DNA from 4 places in the Nesterenkonia sp. YGD6 genome. Region 4 is predicted to be linked to each of the others. Evidence: riboswitches for the same ligand, from Rfam matches in the RefSeq annotation. Region 4 holds a riboswitch; each other region holds the start of a gene.
What was found. Region 4 has a riboswitch for S-adenosylmethionine ahead of LTI14_RS05030 (OsmC family protein). Riboswitches for the same ligand answer to the same signal wherever they lie in the genome.
Positions count from the first base shown of each region.

Region 1 (3,785 bases), on a different contig from region 4:
GAACGCACCAGCGTGGGGGCGGTGTAGTAGGTGGTGACCTGGTGGCGTTCGATGATCTCGAAGTGGCGGCCCTCATGCGGAGTGTTCGGCGTGCCCTCGAAGATCACCTGGGTGGCGCCGGCGGCCAGCGGGCCGTAGATCTCATAGGTGTGCGCGGTGACCCAGGCCAGGTCGGCGGTGCACCAGTGGACGTCCTGGGTGCGCCGCTCCGGGTCAGGGTGGGCGAAGAGCCGCAGGTAGGTGTACAGGGCCCCGGTGAGGTAGCCGCCGGTGGTGTGGACGAGTCCCTTGGGCTTGCCGGTGGTCCCGGAGGTGTACATGATGAACAGCTCGGTCTCGGCGTCGAAGAACTCCGGGGTGTGCTCGGGGGAGGCGGTCTCGACCACCTCGTGCCACCAGAGGTCCCGCGCCGGCGTCCATGCCACGGGGGAGTCTGTGCGGTTGATCACCAGGACGTGTTCGAGGTTGCCGCCGTGCTCGGCGGTGGCCTCGGCGACGGCGGCATCAGCGTTGGCCTTCACCGGCACGGCCCTGCCGCGGCGGAACTGACCATCGGTGGTGACCAGCAGCTTCGCCCCGGTGTCCTCGACACGGAACTTCAGCGCCTCGGCGGAGAATCCGCCGAAGACCAGCGAGTGCACCGCGCCGACCCGGGCGCAGGCCAGCGTGATCACGATGGTCTCCACCAGCACCGGAAGGTAGATCACCACGCGGTCCCCGCGGGTGATGCCCATGCTGGTCAGCGCGTTCGCCGCCTGGTTGACCCGACGGCCCAGCTCGGCGTAGCTGACGTCCTCGCGGTCTCCGGGCTCGCCTTCGAAGTGCAGCGCGATCTTCTCCCCGCGTCCCGCGGCGACGTGGCGGTCCACGCAGTTCACCGCGGCGTTGAGCGTCCCGCCCTCATACCAGCCGATCTTCGGGCCGCGCTGGGTGACCGGGTTCGGCGGGGTCCAGGAGTGGGTGGTCTCCCACGGGGTCGACCAGTCCAACAGGGTGGCCGCCGCGGACCAGAATGCCATGCGCTGGTCCTCGTCCTGCGGGTCCGTCCAGGCGTGCACGTCGGCGCTCAACGGATGCGAGGGCACGATCGCGGAGCGCTGGTCCTTGCACGAGGGTGTTGTTTCGGGGGTGTCGCGGTGCGTCGAGTCTTCGGGAGTGGCCGCGGCTGCGGGCACGGTGGATCGAGGGTGGATGCTCAACAAGGGTCCTTCGGGTCAGCTCAGGGTGGTCAGGGTCTTGAACTCGTGCTGGTGGAAGACCAGCCCAGGAGCGCCCTCGGTGAAGCCCAGGTCCAGGATCTCCAGCACGATGATGTCGTGGTCCCCGGCGCGGACCCGGTCGTAGATCCGGGTGCGCAGCCACATCGGGACCCCATCGAGCAGCAGCGCCGAGCCGTGGAGCTGGTAGTCCACCCCGGTGAATCGGTTGGCGCGGTCCTTGGACGCGATCTGCCTGCACAGCCCGTTCTGATCGCGGCCGAGCACCGAGATGCCCAGTTCGCCGCCGCTGCGCTCAAGCTTCGGCCAGGTGGAGGAATCGTGCTGCACCGCCAGGGTGACCAGGGGTGGCTCCAGCGAGACGCCCACCGTGAAGGTGGATGCGATGATCGCCTCAGGTGTCCCATCGACCTCCGCGCCGACGGCGACGACGCCCTGCGGAAACTGTGCCAGGGCGTGGCGCAGCGCAAAGGAGTCCACACGGGACGCGGCGGTGGGGTTCTCAAGGGTGCGAGCAGGAACAGACATGCAGATCAACTCCATCGGTCCTGGCGTTAGCACCCGGCGAATCCGGGTTGCTGCGGCGTCTCTGAGCCAGATCTCTCAGCCGCTCGGGATGGTGACACCTCAACGCTACGCGTCGTCTCGCCGACCAGCAAGAATTGTTCGCACTGTGAGACGCCATGTGACATTCCCAGCGTGGGTCGGCACCGAATGCGTTCATGATTCGCCAGATGAACAAACTAGGGCGCACTGCGGATTTGCAGGGTAGAAGTTCAGGGATATCGATCGCTCGGCTCTGCAATGACCCGCGGCAGAGTTCAGACATGTGGCGTCATGCGAACTTGACGAATGAGCCCCCACACCCTCTATATTTAGCGTCATCACCATCCAGAGCGACCGAGGGATCTGGCCCGAAGACGTCGCAGCAACCCGGACATGCCGGGTGCTACCGCCAGAATCGATGGAGGAAAGAATGAACATTCAGCTGCCTGTGCCCCAGAATCTGCGCGACGCCATTGAGCGTGTCGGCCTCTCCGCGCTCGACCGAGAGCGCAGCCGTGAGCTCGCCCGCGATGAGGTCACGGACCTCGTGGCAGGTGGCATCGGACGGCTTCGCGTGCCGGAGCCGGCTGGTGGATACGGCTTGGACTGGGTGCAGACCACCGAGGTCCTCCTGGAGCTCGCCGCCCAGGACAGCAACATCCCGCAGGTGCTGCGCGGCCACTTCGCGGTCCAGGAGGATCTGCTGTGGCGCTGCGACGCCCGAACTGACCCCGCCCCTGACTCCGCGCCTGACGCCGGGCCCGATGCCCGGCGCGTCGTGCAGCGCTGGCTCGCCAGGTTGGCCGCAGGGGAGCTGGTCGGCAACGCCTGGACCGAACCGGGCAAGGGCGGCTTCCACCAGTCCGGCACCGTGGTCAGCCAGACCGACGACGGGCCCAGGGTCACAGGGGTGAAGTACTACACCACCGGTGCGATCTTCGCGGACTGGCTCGACGTCACCGCCCGGGACGCCGCGGGCAATGAGCTCGCCGTGCTGGTGCGCCGGGACCAGCCCGGAGTGCAGATCGACGACGACTGGGACGGCTTCGGACAGCGCACCACCGGCTCCGGCACCGCGCGGCTGACCGACGCCGTGGTGGAGGAGTCGGAGCTGCGCGGACTGACCGATCGCTTCCCGTACCAGACTGCGCTCTACCAGCACTTCCTGCTGATCGTGCTCGCCGGCGTCGTCGAGGCCGCGGCACGGGACGCCGCAACGCTGCTGCATGAGCGCTCGAGGACCTTCTCCCACGCCAACACCCGCACCCCACGCACCGATCCGCAGCTGCTCCAGGCCGTCGGAGAGGTGGATGCCGTGGCGGCGCTGGCGCGTGCGCAGGTCCTCGCCACCGCCGCCAGCCTCGATGCCGCCTTCGCCGCACGAAGCAGCACCCAGGATGCCCAGATCGAGGCAGCCAACGCCGTGGAGCTCGCCACTGGCCGCGCGCAGGTGGCGCTGCACCGCCCCGTGCTGGAGGCGGTCACCCGGATCTTCGACGTCCTCGGTGCCTCCGGGGTGAGCCAGTCCCGCAGCCTGGACCGGCACTGGCGCAACGCGCGCACTGTCACCAGCCACAACCCCTGGGTCTATAAGGCCCGGATCGCCGGGGACCACCGGGTCAACGGCACCGAGCCGGTCCGGCTGTGGAGCGTCGGCGAGCCGGGCCTCGCGAATGAGTCTGCCGCGGCCAGTCCGCCAGATGCACCGGTCAGCGCCGCGCCGAGCGCCTGAGAACTCACCCGCATCTCTTTCACACGCACGTCATAGGCCCATTGCACTCGCCTGACGGCGTCCCTGTGCCCAGCCGCACCACGTCCGTACCCTGACTCGCACCCTCGGAGATCAAGACATGACACACCCCGCAGACACCGCCACATCAGCTCCAGCCACATCACCCCACACGACGACGTCCAGAACCCCGGCGTCGGACCCGGCAGTGCCGCGGGTTTCAGCAACCCGCACTCATTGGACCCGCGGAGCCGACGGCGCGGAGCTCGCGCACTGGAGCGCGATCGCCACTC
Region 1 is NZ_JAJOYY010000009.1:55,430-59,214, forward strand. It holds gene acs (acetate--CoA ligase) at 1-1,070, opposite strand, end outside; gene LTI14_RS12650 (flavin reductase family protein) at 1,215-1,745, opposite strand; SAM riboswitch class I at 1,754-1,840, opposite strand; SAM riboswitch class I at 2,102-2,188, shown strand; gene LTI14_RS12655 (acyl-CoA dehydrogenase family protein) at 2,194-3,495, shown strand; gene LTI14_RS12660 (acyl-CoA dehydrogenase family protein) at 3,614-3,785, shown strand, end outside.
Region 1: linked by a shared signal. The riboswitch ahead of LTI14_RS12650 (flavin reductase family protein) and the one ahead of LTI14_RS05030 (OsmC family protein) in region 4 are both predicted to bind S-adenosylmethionine.

Region 2 (3,785 bases), on a different contig from region 4:
GCACCTGATGGTCCCCGGGGATCGCGTCGGCGATCTCCTGGGACTGTTTCGGGAAGTACAGCCGGTCCGTGGTCACGGCCGCCAAGAATGGCGCCGCGGTGACCCCGGCGAGCGCCTGGTCCACTCCCCCGCGTCCGCGGCCGACGTCGTGGCTCATCAAGGCCTCGGCGAGGACGATGTAGGCGTTGGGGTCGAAGCGCTGGAGCAGCTTCTCGGCCTGGTGGTCCAGGTAGGACTCCACCTGGTAGCGCCCGCGCCTGCGCTGGGACCAGCCGACGGGGTCTTCCATGCCCTGGGCGGAGCGGCCGAAGCGCACCGCCAGCTCGTACTCCGCGCGGTAGGTGATGTGCGCGATCCGGCGCGCCAGTCCCAGCCCGGCCTGCGGCGCCGGGCCGCCGTAATAGTCGCCGCCGGCGAAATGGGGATCGTTCTCCACAGCCAGCACCTGGGCCTGGCCGAAGGCGATCTGCTCCGCGGTGGAGGCCGCTCCGCAGGCGAAGACGGCCACGCCTTCGACCATCTCCGGGTAGGTCACGGCCCATTCCAGCGCCCGGGCGCCTCCCATGGATCCGCCGATCACCGTGTGGAACTTCCGAATGCCCAGGGCATGAGCCAGCCGGGCTTCGAGATGCACGGAGTCGCGAATGGTCACGAAGGGGAATCGGGAGCCGTAGGGCTTCCCCTCGGGATCCAGGGAGGCGGGTCCGGTGGAGCCGTAGCAGCCACCCACCATGGCCGGGGCGATCACGAACCAGCGCTCGGTGTCGATCGGGCGGCCCGGTCCGAGCAGCCCTTCCCACCATCCGATGGAGGCATCCGCCGCGGTGGCGGCGACGTGGGAGTCACCGGTGAGGGCGTGGGCGACCAGGACGGCGTTGCTGCCGTCCTCGTTCAGCGTGCCCCAGGTCTCGTAGGCGAGGGTGACTTCGGGCAGCCGCCCGCCGGCCTCGAAGGTGTACGCGCCGACCTCAGCGGTCTTCAACGCACCGGCGGGCCTGTTCCCAAAGTCATTCAGCACCTGATCACCCTAACCTCAGACCGCCGCTGCGGTTTCTTGCTTCGTCACATTGTCCGCGCCGGCCTCCGCTGCCGCGTTCACAGCGCCCTGGGCGGCCTTCTCGAAGCCCTGGTCCAGATCGGCGATGATGTCGTCGATATGCTCCAGGCCCACCGAGAGCCGGACCAGTCCGGGCTTGACTCCGGCGGCGCGCTGCTCGGCGTCGCTGAGCTGGCTGTGCGTGGTCGAGGCGGGGTGGATCACCAGGGAGCGGACGTCGCCGACATTGGCCACCAGCGAGTGCAGCTCCAGCGCGTCCACGAAGGCCTGGCCCGCCCGGGCCTGACCTGAAGCGTCGTGGGCTGCTCCTCCGGCGAGCTCGAAGGACAGCACCGCCCCGGATCCGCGGGGCAGGTACTTCTGAGCGCGCTCGAAGCAGGGGCTCGAGGGCAGACCGGAGTAGTAGACCCGTCGCACGGCGTCATGGGCCTCCAGGTACTCGGCGACCTTCTGCGCGTTCTCGACATGGCGTTCGATCCGCAGCGAGAGGGTCTCCAGCCCCAGGTTGATCTCGAAGGCGTTGTGCGGGGACAGTGCCGGACCGAGGTCGCGCAGCAGCTGGACCCGGGCCTTGAGGATGAAGGAGAGGTTGACCCCGAAGATCCCGTCGGCGCCGAGATCCCGGCCGAAGACCAGCCCGTGGTAGCTCTCGTCCGGGGTGGAGAAGCCGGGGAAGCGCTCCGGGTGGGCGAAGTAGTCGAAGCGCCCGGAGTCCACGATCACCCCGGCGATGGCCGTGCCGTGGCCGCCGAGGAATTTGGTGGCCGAGTGCACGACGACGTCGGCGCCGAAGTCGATCGGCTTGATCAGGTATGGGGTGGTCAGCGTGGAGTCGATGATCAGCGGTGCCCCGAACTCATGCGCCACCGAGGCGACGCCTTCGATGTCCAGCACGTCCCCGCGCGGGTTCGCCACGGATTCGCCGAAGAAGGCGACCGTGTTCTCCCGGGTGGCGGCGCGCCAGGATTCCAGGTCATCGGGGTCCTCCACGAAGGAGACCTCGATGCCGAACTTCGGCAGGGTGTGCTTGAAGAGGTTCTGTGTGCCGCCGTAGAGGGTGGGTGAGGCGACGATGTGGCTGCCGGCCGAAGCGATGTTCAGCAGCGCCAGCGTGGTGGCAGCCTGTCCGGAGCCGACGGCGAGCGCCCCGACTCCGCCTTCGAGGGCGGCGATCTTATCCTCCACCGCCTGGACGGTGGGGTTGCCGATGCGCGAGTAGATCGGGGCGATCTCCTCGAGTCCGAAGCGGCGCGCGGCGGCGGCGGTGTCCGGGAAGACGAAGGAGGTGGTCTGCTGGATCGGCAGCGCCCGTGCTCCGGTGACCGGGTCGGGGGCGACTCCGGCATGGATCTGCTGGGTCTCGAACTGCCAGGTGTTCTCGTTGCTCAAAGGATTCTCCGTTCAATGCGGCCCAGGAACCGGGCCGGATGTGAACGTCGCTGCCGGTGGTCGAGCTTCCGGCGCTGAATCCTGTACGGCCCTGTCCTGAGGACTGGGATGTTGGGCCCGCACTGGTGTGTGGCCCGCGCTTGCTGAGTGAGTCGGTGAATTGCTTCACTGACTGTTTCAGCCAGGTCGTCACCCGGGGCACCCCACCGCGAACTGGAGGGTTGCCGGCCAGCAAACCGGGGTTTTGCGCTGGCACTCTTGACCTAGGACCAAGTCTGCATCGCGGAATGCTTCCTTGCAAGTGCGGGCCAGGGGTCGGGTTCGCAGTTCGTCATGTTCGGCCACCCTGCCGCGAGTCACTCCGGCCCGAGGAACGCGAACGGCTCCGCGGGCTCGAAGAGATCACTGACGTCGCCGGCGTGGCCGTCGGGCGGGCCATCAGCAAGATCCATGCGGCGGACACCTGAGCCTTCTCGCAGGTCGAGTCGGTCCAGGGACACCCAGATGACGCTGGGCCGCAGCGCGGAGTCGAAGAAGTAGCGACGGTCCTTGTGGTCCGCCACGGTGCGCCACTGGGTCGAGGAGATGTTCGGCTGCCCCGGAGTGCTGATCCCATAGGGGACCGACGCGTTGCGGATCACCCCGAACACCGACGCGGTCGCGATGGTGCGGTCTTCCACCTGCGGCACCGCGTTGATGTAGAAGCTTGCCCGGACATAGCGGTCGGCGGCGCGATTGGTGCCCGGGAGCATGACGGTACCGCCGATGCCGCGCCAGTAGGTGTCGATCGCCAGCTGTTGAGCGAAGGGCGGTGAATTGGTCATGACCTGGTGGGTGCGGTCGTGGTGTATCTGCAGCGTCCCGTCCAGGTACTCACAGATGGCGCTGTCCCCGGAGGCATCCGAGATCGACAGGTGCATGGTCGCCTGGCGCGGCTGCCCTGGCACGCCGGCGGTGACCACGGCGAAGTCTTCACGGGCGAGTGATTCGACCGCCTCCGTCACGGTCGCGAAGCTGTCCAGCACGTACTGGGCCCAGGCGCCGAGGGAGAGCTTCGGCCGGGCATCGTCGAGCCCCGGGTAGCGCGACTCGACCAGCCACAGGGCATTGGCGACCAGCCCCCGCTCGTTCATCCCATCGGTGGTCGAGATGTCATAGCCGGAGGCGATCACGCTGCCATAGCGGGACGTCCAGGTCAGCGACTCCGACCCGGCTCCTCCCTCGCGCGGCAGCCCCCGGGGGAAGACCCACAGATTCGTCCCCAGGTCGGCGTTCCAGTCCATGGAACGGGCCGTCAGCACACGATCCTGCTCGCCCAGGTAGACCACACGTGTGCACA
Region 2 is NZ_JAJOYY010000001.1:574,230-578,014, forward strand. It holds gene metX (homoserine O-acetyltransferase MetX) at 1-1,018, opposite strand, end outside; gene LTI14_RS02575 (O-acetylhomoserine aminocarboxypropyltransferase/cysteine synthase family protein) at 1,034-2,446, opposite strand; SAM riboswitch class IV at 2,578-2,710, opposite strand; gene LTI14_RS02580 (linear amide C-N hydrolase) at 2,803-3,785, opposite strand, start outside.
Region 2: linked by a shared signal. The riboswitch ahead of LTI14_RS02575 (O-acetylhomoserine aminocarboxypropyltransferase/cysteine synthase family protein) and the one ahead of LTI14_RS05030 (OsmC family protein) in region 4 are both predicted to bind S-adenosylmethionine.

Region 3 (3,785 bases), on a different contig from region 4:
TGGGTGACGAGCAGCACCGTGGTGCCGGTCTGCGCATGCAGATCCAGCAGCAGGTCCTGCATCTTCAGCCGGGTGAGCGCGTCCAGGGCGCCGAAGGGCTCGTCGAGCAGCAGCACGCCGGGGCGGCGAGCCAGTGCCCGGGCGAGCGACGCGCGCTGCGCCATGCCTCCGGAGATCTCCCGGGGTCGCAGCGACGCGCGGTCGTGCAGACCGACCAGCTCCAGGAGCTCGTCCACGCGTTCACGCCCCTCGGCCTTGGACAGGCTGCGCGGCAGCCCCAGGCTGACGTTCTTGTGGATCGAGCGCCAGGGCAGCAGTCGCGGCTCCTGGAATCCGACCGCGGTGCGCTCGTCGTAGCGCTGCACCGGGGAACCGTTGATCAGGATCTCGCCGGTGCTGCCGGTGTCGAGACCACCGACGGCGCGCAGCAGCGTGGACTTGCCGCAGCCGGAGGAACCCAGGATCGCGAGCACCTCACCGGGAGCGATCTGCAGGCTGACGTCGCGCAGCACGGTGCGCGATCCGAAGGCGCGGCCGACGCCGGAGAGCTGGACATCGAGTGACGTGTACTGCTGCCGGCTGTCGGGCTTGGCGGCAGCCACGGAGGTGGCGTCTGAGGGCTCGGCAGGGCCGGCAGCGGTTGTTGCGGTGTAGTCGGTCAGGGTGGAGGCAGGCGAAATCATCAGAGGATACTCCCATCGATCCTGGCGGTAGCACCCGGCGAAAAGACACCCTTGCAAAGGTGCCCCTCCCTGGGTTGCTGCGGCGTCGACGAGCCAGATCTCTCGGCCGCTCGGGATGGTACGCGGATCAGACTACGCCCAGGCGGGGAATCCGATCAATGTCGCGTTCAGCAAATGAGACAAAACGCAACACATATCGCGACTTGACTTTCTGCCCACGCTCACCATTACAGTGAAGGCACTCAACCATCCAGAGCGACCGAGAGATCTGGCTCGAAGACGTCGCAGCAACCCGGAGGGCTTCACGGCCTCCGCCGGGTGCTAACGCCAGGACCGATGGAGTATGCCCCTTGATTTCCCTGTCCCATGTCTCGACGACCTTTGCCGCCCGCGGCCACGAGCCGCTGACCGCGGTCGATGACGTCAGCCTCGAGGTGCCGCGCGGCAGCATCCAAGGCATCATCGGGTTCTCCGGCGCCGGCAAGTCCACGCTGCTGCGCAACATCAATCTGCTCGAGCGCCCCACCTCGGGCCAGGTCAGCGTCGCCGGCACCGAGCTGACCGGCTTGGACGATGCGGCGCTGCGCCGGGCCCGGCACCAGATCGGCATGATCTTCCAGGGATTCAACCTGGTCAACAACCTCAGCGTCGCCCAGAACGTCGAGCTGTCGCTGAAGTTCGCCGGGGTCATGGACCGCCGTGAACGTCTGCGGCGGGCGGCCGAGGCGCTGGAGATCGTGGACATCACCGACAAGGCCTCCGTGTATCCGGCTCAGCTCTCGGGTGGTCAGAAGCAGCGCGTGGCGATCGCTCGGGCACTGGCGACCAAGCCTGAGGTGCTGCTCTGCGATGAGCCGACCTCTGCGCTGGACCCCTTCACCACTGCCACCGTGCTGCAGTACCTCGCGGATGTGAACCGTGAATTCGGCATCACCGTGGTGATCGTGACCCACGAGATGGAAGTCATCAAGGCTCTCGCCGACAACGTCGCGGTGATGGAGGATGGGCGGGTCGTCGAGGAGTTCCCGGCGAGCGAGCTCCGCCGAGAAGGGTTCAATCCGCGGACCTCGATCGGAAAGTACCTGCTCAGCGATGGGATACGGCTGGACCGCAGCGGCCCGGCCGCGCATGGGTCGGAGTCCGGCGAGCAGAAGTCGGGTCAGTCCACGCGACGCTCCCCGCAGCACGCGGAGTCTCAGGATCAGGGTCAGACGCGCCGGTCAGAGCACGCCGCCCTGGCCGGCTCGGCAGGGGGTGTGCGCTGATGGACCTCGTCATCGAGCGGCTTCCCGAGATCAACCAGGCCATGCTGGAGACCTTCGCGATGATCGGGGTCGCCATCCCGGTGGCGGTCCTGCTGGGCACCCCGCTGGGGATCTGGCTCTTCGTCCACGCCCCCGACGGACTGGCGCCGCGGCCACGGTCTCATGCGATCGTCTCCGGGGTGGTGAACATGATCCGGTCCTTCCCGTTCCTGATCCTGCTCATCGCCATCATCCCGTTCACCCGGTTCGTGGTCGGCACCTCGGTGGGCACCGCCGCGGTGATTGTCCCGCTGACGATCAACGCCATCCCCTACTTCGCCCGCCTGGTGGAGCAGAACATCACCCAGCTGGGCTCCGGTGCGGTGGAGGCGTCCCGGGCGATGGGCGCCACGCGCGGGCAGATCATCCGCAACGTGCTGCTCGTCGACGCCAAGCCCGGACTGATCGGCTCCATCACCATCACCACGGTCAGCTTCATCTCCTATTCGGCGATGTCAGGGCTGGTCGGCGGCGGGGGCATCGGTGACCTGGCGATCCGCTACGGCTACTACCGCTATGAGACCCCCACCATGATCGCCGCCATCGTACTGATGGTGCTGCTGGTGACTCTGGTGCAGTTCGCCGGCACCCGGCTCGCCCGGGCCTCGGACCGGCGCGTCACCGCCTGACCGCGATCACCGCATGACCGAGATCCTCGCCTGACCGAGATCACCGTCTGAGCAGGATCTTCGCCTGACCCGCGCATCCGCGGAACGGCAACACCACCCCGCATCACCTCGCTCCGCTGCCAGGGCTGGCGTCCGACGCCGCGCCCTGGTCATTCCCGCACACCCTCTGGGCGCATGTCGCCCAGCCAGAGAAAGCAGCCCAAACCCATGAACGCTCTACGCCCCGCGATCCTCACCGGCGCAGTCCTCTCCGCCGCAGCCCTGAGCCTGACCGGCTGCGGGCTGGTGGAGGATGATTCCACCATCAGCATCGTGGTCACCGAATCCGCGCCCTTCCAAGAGCCCGCCGAGATCGCCGCCGAGCTGCTCGCGGAGCAGGGCTACGAGCTGGACATCACCTATATGACCGATATCGTCCAGCCCAACCAGGTGGTCAACCAGGGCGAGTTCGAGGGCAACTACTTCCAGCACCTGGCCTATCTGAACAACTTCAACCAGTCCAACGACACGCAGGTCGAGCCGCTGTTCTCGGTGTACTACGCCCCCGCCGGGCTGTTCTCACTGGAATACGACTCCCTCGAGGAGCTGCCCGACGGGGCCGAGATCAACCTGCCGGTGGATCCCTCGAACAACGGCCGGGCGCTGCAGCTGCTCGCCGATGAGGGCCTGATCGAGATCGACGAGTCCGTCTCGATCATCGAACTGACCCAGAACGACATCACGGAGAACCCCCGGGACTTCAAGTTCGTGGAGACCGACCAGCAGTCAGCTGCGCAGGTGCTGCCCGACGTCGACGCCGGCTTCGCCTTCGTCCGGCTGATCGCCGAGGCCGACCTGGACCTCGAGGAGACCACGCTCAGCATCGAGGACGGACGCGAAGAGGTGCGCACCCCGTTCACCTGCGTGGTCGCCGTCGGACCGGACGGGGTCACCGATGAACAGGCCCAGGCGCTTCAGGACGCCTTCCAGTCCGAAGAGGTCGAACAGTGGTTCGAGGAGTACCAGGGCGGGGTCATCGACTTCGAGGACTTCATCACTATCGACAACGCCGAAGAGATCTGGGCGGACTTCAGCGCATGAGCACATCCAGCGCCCCCACGCTCTCCCGGCGTCGAGTATTGAGCGGTTCACTGGGCATGGCCGCTCTGCTCGGCGTCGGGAGCCTCACC
Region 3 is NZ_JAJOYY010000001.1:778,755-782,539, reverse strand. It holds gene LTI14_RS03520 (ABC transporter ATP-binding protein) at 1-683, opposite strand, end outside; SAM riboswitch class I at 693-805, opposite strand; SAM riboswitch class I at 927-1,026, shown strand; gene LTI14_RS03515 (methionine ABC transporter ATP-binding protein) at 1,034-1,948, shown strand; gene LTI14_RS03510 (methionine ABC transporter permease) at 1,948-2,616, shown strand; gene LTI14_RS03505 (MetQ/NlpA family ABC transporter substrate-binding protein) at 2,824-3,696, shown strand; gene LTI14_RS03500 (MetQ/NlpA family ABC transporter substrate-binding protein) at 3,693-3,785, shown strand, end outside.
Region 3: linked by a shared signal. The riboswitch ahead of LTI14_RS03515 (methionine ABC transporter ATP-binding protein) and the one ahead of LTI14_RS05030 (OsmC family protein) in region 4 are both predicted to bind S-adenosylmethionine.

Region 4 (3,785 bases):
GGCACCACCCACCGGTTCACCCCGGAGATCTCGATGAAGCTGCAGCACGAGATCGGCGCGGACATCATCTTCGCCTTCGACGAGCTGACCACGCTGTTCAACACCCGCGACTACCAGGAGACCTCCCTGGAGCGCACCCGGCTCTGGGCCGAGCGCTGCCTCTCCGCGCACCGCAGCCTCACCGCCGAGCGCAGCCACCGCCCCTACCAGGCACTCTTCGGGGTGCTCCAGGGTGCCCAGTACGAGGATCTGCGGCGCAAGGCCGCGAAGGATCTGGGCTCCATGGAGATCGAGGGGCAGAGCTTCGACGGCTTCGGAATCGGCGGCGCCCTGGACAAGGAGAACCTCGGGGTGATCGTGAGCTGGATGGCCGAGGAGCTCCCGGAGAACAAGCCGCGCCACCTGCTGGGGATCTCCGAGCCCGAAGACTTCTTCACCGCCATCGAGAACGGGGCAGACACCTTCGACTGCGTCTCCCCCTCTCGAGTGGCGCGGACCGGACGGGTCTATCACCCCGATGGTCGCTACAACATCCCGCAGGCTCGCTTCAAGCGCGACTTCTCCCCCATCGATGAGGAGTGCACCTGCTACACCTGTCAGAACTACACCCGGGCCTACCTGCATCACCTCTTCAAGGCCAAGGAGATGCTCTACAACACGCTGTGCACCATCCATAACGAGCACTACACGATCAAGATGGTCGATGACATCCGGGCCAGCATCGAACAGGGCCGGTTCTACGAGTTCCGCGACGCCACCCTGGGCCGCTATCAGGCTGGGTCCACGCCGTAGCCGGATGACCTCAGGTCGGACCGTGGAGGTCCACCTCCTCCGAAGGTCATTTCTCAAGATTCGCAAGAACCTGTCCTTGGTCAACCGATGACTGCTGAGAGAACAGTCGCAACCGTGAAGACGAGTTGCGCATTCTGCGCGAATCCCCGGCGCGATCCGGGGCGTGCGGTCCGGAGAAGAGGCTCTCTTCCAGCGTCTCTGGCCCCTCTCGGTGCTGACCCGCCGGCGGCTGGAGCGGCAGGTGAAACATGTCCGATCGCGCCTCGCGCCACAAGTGCCCTCAGCCGGAGCGGCACCGGTGCTGCCAGTCGGTGCCAGCGTGAGCAGCTGTGCCATCCACCAGATCCACACTCAGCGCAGTGATGCACTCCCCCTGGCGCGGAGCCGGCCGGACTCCACACCCTGGACATGACCGAGCATCTCTGCTCCGAGGAGACCTGCCCGGCGGTGATCGGCAAGATCACCGCGTACTGGGACAAGAGCCGTCTCTCGAACCACCGCATCGAATCGCTGGCGCAGCTGCTGGACGCCAAGCTCCGCGAGGAGATGCCGGACCTGTTCTGAGTCTTCGACGCCCGGTCGGGCCGGTGGGGCCGGTGGGGCCGGTGGGGCCGGTGGGGTGACTCTGGCAGGACGGGCGGGAACTACGACTGATGTGGCGGGCGCTCCAGGTCGCCCTGCTTTCTAGGGTTTGCATCTTTCTGCCGGACGCTCTAGGTTTCAGCAGACAACGAATCATCCAGAGCGACTGAGAGACCTAGCTCAACGACGTCGCAGCAACCCCACCCCTTCAGGGTGAGCAGGTGCTACCGCTGGGAACGATGAAAGGTGAGATGTTCCATGCCCAAAGCGGCTTCAAGCGCACAAGAGAACAGACTGAATCCGAGGTACACCGAGGCACCCCTGCGCACCTCTTCGAAGACTCTGCGGGTCGCTGGCACGTGGTCGGGCCCAGTACGGACCGAACTCACCGTCCGGGACTTCAGCTTCGTCTCTGACCAGCCTGTGGTGCGCGGTGGCAGCGATCAGGGCCCCGCGCCGATGGAGTACCTGATCGGCGGTGTCAGCAGCTGCATCGCCGTCGCGGTCGAACAGCTGGCCCATCGGCGGGCCCTGCCACTCACCGACATCTCCACATACACGCTGGCACGTCAGGACACTCGCGGGTTGGCTGGGCAAGCAGATGTGCAACCCTATTTCTACGTGTACCGGTTGCAGCTGGTCGTAGAGACCAGCGAACAGGACTCCTCTGTCCTGACAGACTTCGCCCAGTGGGCCGAACACATCTGCCCCGCGATCAATCTCTTGCGCGACGCGCACATCGACCTGGAAGTCGCGTGGGCATTCGTGCACAAGAACTCCCATGGCCTCGCCGAAGCTCTGGCGAATCGCGCCTGGGGCTACGAGGTGGACGGGGACGCCAGCCACGGGGACTTGATCTTCGAGGTCCTCAACGCCGATGCCACCCCAGATCTCGTGGAGATGGGCTCGTGACGACGGTCGGACTCTGGACGATCGGCCTGGCACTCGCATACACCGCCTGGCTCATACTCGGAAGCCGCATCGCTGTGGGCCGCTCGGGACGCGGAGGATTCTTCGTCAGCGGTCGCAGTTTCAGCCCTTGGACCGTCGCGTTCTGCATCACGGGACTGTTCTCAGGATCCTCCTACATCGCGATCGTCGAGCTGAGCTACCGAACAGGCGTGTCGGCGGTCTGGTACGGCGTGGCCGAAACGGTGCAGATCTTGCTGATCGCGCTCCTTCTGGTCAAGCCCCTGCGAGAGAAGCTCGTGGTGACGGTCACCGGCATCATCGGGGACCGATTCGGCCGCGGAGCCCAGGCCATCAGTTCTGTGATCACCGGTCTGACGTTTCCGATGTATTCAGTGGCCACCAGCATCGCCTTCGCGTCCGCCCTCTTCGCGGTCACGGAGATCCCACTGTGGCAGTGCATCGCTCTGACAGCGATCATCCTGCTCGCCTTCCTGACCTTCGGCGGCATGCGCTCCGTGGCATTCTCCCAGACCATGAATGTCCTGATGATCTTCGTGATGTTCATCGTGGGCATCTGGGCGTTCCTGGTCTCACCCGGGCCCAGCGGTCTCGAGACCTTGGCTGAGGAGCAGCCACAGATGTTCGATGTCTCGAACGCCGGCATATCGCTGATCGTTGCCTGGTTCGGCACCTTCATCGTCAATGTTCCCCTGGCTCAGGCCGCCTTTCAGATGTCGATGTCGGCGCGGAGCCCGGAAGACGGCCAGAAGGGGCTCTTCCTCGCGGCGATCATCGGCATGCCCCTGATCCTTCTCGGAATCGTCGTCGGCGTCGCCGCCTCGATTGTGGTCCCGGATGCATCGCTGCCCCTGGTGGGCATCGCCGAGTACATCGCCGGTTCCCTTCCTGCTTGGGCTGCGGCCGTATTCTTCGTGGGACTCTGGGCATGCGCCCTGGGCTGGGCGGGACCCTGCCAGTTCTCTGGAGCCACCTCGCTGGGCCGGGACCTCGGGAGCGCGCTTCGTCCCCGAGCGACCCAGGTGGAGCTGGTGCGCTACACGCGGATCGCGCTGGTGGGGCTCACTGTCCTGATGGTGATCTTCAGTCTCCTGCGCGCCGAGGAGTCAGCCTGGTGGAATGTGATGGCATGGACTCTGCGCAACGGCGCCACCTTCGCTCCGGTTCTCGCGGCGTTCTTCTGGCCGCTCGCCACCCGCTCCGCGGCGCTGACCGCACTACTCGCCGGATTCAGCGCGGGACTCGGCTGGTACGCGCTCTCGGGGTTCAGTGCCACGGACTTCTTCCTCGGAACCCATCCGGTCTGGGTCGCCATGATCGCCAATCTCGCAGGCATCGTTCTAGTCACGCTGATCCAGGGCAGCTGGCGACTGACCCTTCATGCAGCGCGGCGCAGAAACGGCGGACTCGTTCTTCTGGTCACGGGTCTCGCCGCGGTCCTGAGCATGAACATCTCAGCATGGCTCAACAGCTACGGTTTG
Region 4 is NZ_JAJOYY010000002.1:357,815-361,599, forward strand. It holds gene tgt (tRNA guanosine(34) transglycosylase Tgt) at 1-792, shown strand, start outside; gene LTI14_RS05025 (hypothetical protein) at 1,201-1,356, shown strand; SAM riboswitch class I at 1,525-1,620, shown strand; gene LTI14_RS05030 (OsmC family protein) at 1,633-2,286, shown strand; gene LTI14_RS05035 (sodium:solute symporter family protein) at 2,283-3,785, shown strand, end outside.